DNA from 2 places in the Blautia sp. DFI.9.10 genome. Region 2 is predicted to be linked to the other one. Evidence: a T-box and tRNA genes for the amino acid it is inferred to sense, from the RefSeq annotation. Region 2 holds a T-box; the other holds one or more tRNA genes.
The links. A T-box is a leader RNA that pairs with one kind of tRNA and senses whether it is charged. The one in region 2 lies ahead of proS (proline--tRNA ligase), so its partner is inferred to be a tRNA-Pro.

Region 1: it encodes a tRNA-Pro, which carries the amino acid that the T-box ahead of proS (proline--tRNA ligase) is inferred to sense. The anticodon was not compared.

Annotation. Positions count from the first base shown of each region.
Region 1 covers NZ_JANGAA010000005.1:106,298-108,685, reverse strand. The annotation lists gene NE671_RS04975 (histidine kinase N-terminal 7TM domain-containing diguanylate cyclase/phosphohydrolase) at 1-421, shown strand, start outside; gene NE671_RS04970 (hypothetical protein) at 490-1,263, opposite strand; tRNA gene NE671_RS04965 (tRNA-Pro) at 1,526-1,600, shown strand; tRNA gene NE671_RS04960 (tRNA-Gly) at 1,628-1,698, shown strand; tRNA gene NE671_RS04955 (tRNA-Arg) at 1,717-1,790, shown strand; tRNA gene NE671_RS04950 (tRNA-His) at 1,796-1,869, shown strand; tRNA gene NE671_RS04945 (tRNA-Gln) at 1,880-1,951, shown strand; tRNA gene NE671_RS04940 (tRNA-Lys) at 1,963-2,035, shown strand; tRNA gene NE671_RS04935 (tRNA-Leu) at 2,103-2,182, shown strand; gene NE671_RS04930 (transglutaminase domain-containing protein) at 2,314-2,388, opposite strand, start outside.
Region 2 covers NZ_JANGAA010000024.1:129-2,516, reverse strand. The annotation lists gene NE671_RS13140 (alpha-L-rhamnosidase-related protein) at 1-345, shown strand, start outside; T-box leader at 577-786, shown strand; gene proS (proline--tRNA ligase) at 945-2,384, shown strand.

The DNA.
Region 1 (2,388 bases), on a different contig from region 2:
GATCCCGGAGCATATCCTGAACAAGGAAGGCAAGCTTACGGATGAAGAGTATGAGATCATGAAAGGTCATGTGGAGGCGTCCATCGGGATCATCCGTCACCTTCCGTCGCTGGATTATGTTATCCCTGCGGTTATCGGTCATCACGAACGTTATGACGGAAACGGCTATCCAAGGAGGATCGCGGGAGAAGATATCCCGGCATCTGCAAGGATCCTCTGCATCGCAGATTCCTTTGATGCCATGACATCCAAACGTTGTTATAAAGAACTGATGCCAGCGGAAAAAGCTCTTCGGATCATAAGAGAAGAGGAAGGAAAACAGTTCGATCCGGATATGGCGGAGGTATTTATCCACATATTTCGGGAAGGAAAGATCCATCTGGCAGAACCGGCGGAGTTGAAACGGGAAGAAAAAGCATAAAGAATATTAAGATTACGGGTCTGACAAGCTATGTCAGACCCGTTTTTGTGAAGAATATGAAGAAAGCTTTATTTATCATCTCCGGTAAGGCGAAGTACATCCCGGATCTCATCCACATTCATATCCAGGATCACGGCAAGCTCATCAATGGTGAATTTGGTGGCGTCATCATCGTCTGTGAGTTCTTTAACCGCAGCCTCCAGGTTTTCTACCTTGGATACCAGATAGTCGTCACGGAATTTCTGCTGTGTCTGTTCCTCGATGGCATGAAGGATCCCACTGCGGATACGACCACGCATCCAGGTATCGTTTTTTTCCTGTGGGTCAGTCTCTTTGAGAGACGCCAGAAGGGCCAGATTTGCCTCCTGAATGAGATCGGCCAGGTGGATTTCCTCACAGTTCAGTTCAGCGGCCATCTGGGCTGCCTGAGCCATGTAGAACTGTGTCAGTGCACCTTCGGCAGCAGTGTCACCCTTTGCAAAGGCATGAAAGAGGGACGCAAGATCATCCGGATCAAGTCCTTCCGGGGAAAAGCTTTCCATATAGTCACTGAGATAAGCCTGTTCTTCGGCAGTAAGAGCAGCACGGGTACCCGGAAGCTCGTCCTTGTCGCTGGATTCGGATGAAACAGCATCTGCTCTGGCAGCGCCGGCAGCTTCATCGGCGCCTTCGATGGTGATCCCCTTTAATTTGAGATACTGCAGGATCTTTACAAGCTGTGAAGTGCTCAGATCCGATTCATCGAAATGATCACGGATCTGCTGCTGGGAGAGCTGCTTATTGTTTTCCTCAGCGATGGCACAGATGTCATTAAGCTTCTGCTGAAATAATTTTATATCCATGTAAAAACATCTCCTTATTATTTGCTTTTTTTCTTGACTTTAATTATGGTTTCATGATACCATAAGCCAGTCGCAAATGACAAGAAAACCTTTAAATAGGCGGAAAAAACGTGAAAAAAAGTTTTTTTAAAAAAATTCAAAAAAGGTGTTGACATTTGTAGATTGCTATAATATAATATCACTTGTCGTCAGGCAGGAAACGAAAACGAAACACAAACGAAGACGACAACAACTTAATAAAAACCATAAGTAAATGGTACATCGGGGTGTGGCTCAGCTTGGCTAGAGCGCCTGGTTTGGGACCAGGAGGCCGCAGGTTCGAATCCTGTCACCCCGACTGCTGTAAACTTATTACCGCAAGCATGCGGGTGTAGTTCAATGGTAGAACACCAGCCTTCCAAGCTGGATACGTGGGTTCGATTCCCATCACCCGCTTCTCTGAGAAGAGAGCATGTGTCTGTAGCTCAGCTGGATAGAGCAACGGCCTTCTAAGCCGTGGGTCGGGGGTTCGAATCCCTTCAGGCACGTTGTGGTGGGTATAGCGCAGTTGGTTAGCGCGCCAGATTGTGGCTCTGGAGGCCCAGGGTTCGAATCCCTGTATCCACCCTTCGCCCATTGGGCTATCGCCAAGCGGTAAGGCACAGCACTTTGACTGCTGCATTCGCTGGTTCGAATCCAGCTAGCCCAGTCCTTTTTTATGGGGTATTAGCTCAGTCGGTAGAGCACTTGACTTTTAATCAAGTTGTCCGGGGTTCGAATCCCCGATGCCTCATTAGCGGAAAGCATTTGCTTTCCGTTATTTTTTTATCATCAGACAGGATGAAAATATAATTGAATATGCGGATATGGCGGAATTGGCAGACGCGCTGGTTTTAGGTACCAGTGGGCAACCGTGCAGGTTCAAGTCCTGTTATCCGCAGTGCTTAAGAGGCTTTCTATAAATCTGATTTATGGAAAGTCTTTTAATTTTTAGAATTATATTCACAGAAAAATGCCACATATGCATAATGATATGTGGCATTTTGACTCTATCGAATTTCTTAAATGACGTTACAGTTTCTCCCCTTCATTCACTTCCTCAATAAACACCTTCCCTTCCGCCTGCTGTTCCACAAAATGAAATCG
Region 2 (2,388 bases):
TGCAGAGTAAAGCTGGAGGCGTCTGTTGAAGCCATGCTGGGAGTCTCTGAGAAAGCTGCAGGAGAAGGGCTGATCTCACCGGCAGTGTGGGAGTCCTGTCTCAGAAGAGAATCCGTGTTATCCGCAGACAGACATGTGCCGGTGGATTACTGGGTATCTTATCTTGCACAGTATTATGATATCAATTTTCCTGAGACCTGTGAGATCATCGAAGAAGAGGATTATATCACCAGGATCGCAGGCCGGCTGACGTACCAGGAACAGGATACCAGAACTAAGCTCCATATTCTCACAGAAGATCTGAACAGGTATCTGGAGATGCCGGCTGTGTCTGTGAAGGAATAGGAGTATAGCAGTTACTGTTCACTGGCCAATGTCCCGCGAGGTGTTTTTTGTGAGCGAAGGTCACAGAAAACCCGAGACATACCGCGCGAATTTATGCGATTAGCATAAATTCTGTGCATTGCGAAGCGTGTTACTGAGAACGGAGTGAACAGTAACTCATAGCAGAGAGACTTGTTATATTTTTTTGTTTGGGGTTGACTTTGAGGCGGTTTTCGCCTAAAATATATTAAAGATACGGCGATGATGAGAATAGTACACAGGGAATTATCTCAGAGAGGGATCTGCTTTGGTGGAAGGATCCTGTGCGTGAACTGTGGAACCGGCCTCGGAGCTCTGCGTGATTGAAGCGTGGCGTGTGTTTCCGGCGTTAACGGGTGTTGAGAGAACAGCTTTTCAGGCTGTTAACTGGGGTGGTACCGCCGAAGTCATTCGGTCCCTTGTGAGGGATTTGGATGGCTTATTTTTTTGTCCGTAAAACGGGATTGTAAATGCAGTGTACGGTTTATGGGACAGAAGAGTGAGCTGGAAGGATTCCGGATTGCTGTGGCTGCCTGACAGCCGGCAATATGTAACAGATCACAAGAAAAAGGAGATTTATCATGGCAAAAGAAAAGAAATTAGTACAGGCCATCACATCTATGGATGAGGATTTTGCTCAGTGGTATACAGACGTTGTTAAGAAGGCTGAGCTCTGTGGCTATACAAGTGTTAAGGGCTGTATGGCAATCAAACCTGCAGGTTATGCAATCTGGGAGAATATCCAGCATGAGCTTGACCGCAGATTTAAAGAAACCGGTGTAGAGAACGTTTACATGCCGATCTTTATCCCGGAGTCTCTTCTTGATAAAGAGAAAGATCATGTAGAAGGTTTTGCTCCGGAGGTTGCATGGGTTACTCATGGCGGCCTTGATCCGCTGCAGGAGAGACTTTGCGTGCGTCCGACTTCTGAGACTCTGTTCTGCGATTTCTACCAGAAAGAGATCCAGTCCCACAGAGATCTTCCAAAGGTATATAATCAGTGGTGTTCCGTTGTCCGTTGGGAGAAGACAACACGTCCCTTCCTTCGTTCCAGAGAGTTCCTGTGGCAGGAGGGACATACTGCTCATGCAACAGCTGAGGAAGCGGAGCAGCGTACCATCCAGATGCTGAACATCTATGCAGACTTCTGCGAGGAAGTTCTTGCGATTCCGGTCATCAAAGGCCAGAAAACAGACAAGGAGAAATTTGCAGGTGCTGAGGCTACTTATACCATCGAATCTCTGATGCACGACGGTAAGGCTCTCCAGTCCGGTACAAGCCATAACTTTGGAGATGGCTTTGCCAAAGCATTCGGAATCCAGTACACAGATAAAGATAATACACTGAAATATGTTCACCAGACATCCTGGGGAATGACAACCCGTATGATCGGTGCGATCATCATGGTTCACGGTGATAACAGCGGACTTGTTCTTCCTCCGAGGATCGCTCCGGTACAGACTGTGATCATCCCGATCCAGCAGCGTAAAGAAGGGGTTATGGAGAAGGCTGACGAGCTTCTTGCAGCACTGAAGGCAGCAGGCATCCGTGCAAAGGTTGACGCTACAGACAAGAGCCCGGGATTCAAGTTTGCTGAGCAGGAGATGCGTGGTATTCCGCTTCGTGTAGAGTGTGGCCCGAAGGATATCGAGAACGGCCAGGCAGTTCTCTGCAGAAGAGATACCCGTGAGAAATACACAGTATCCTTCGAGGAACTTGCAGATAAGGTAAAAGAGCTTCTGGATACCATTCAGCATGATATGCTGGAGCGCGCACGTGCACATAGAGAGGCGCATACTTATGTAGCAAAGAATTATGAGGAGTTCGGTGAGATCATCAACAGCAAACCGGGATTCATCAAAGCTATGTGGTGCGGTGATCGTGAATGTGAGGACAAGATCAAGGAAGATTTCCAGGCAACATCCAGATGTATGCCATTTGAGCAGGAGCAGTTAAGCGACGTTTGCGTATGCTGCGGAAAACCGGCTAAGAAGATGGTTTACTGGGGACGCGCATACTAAAATA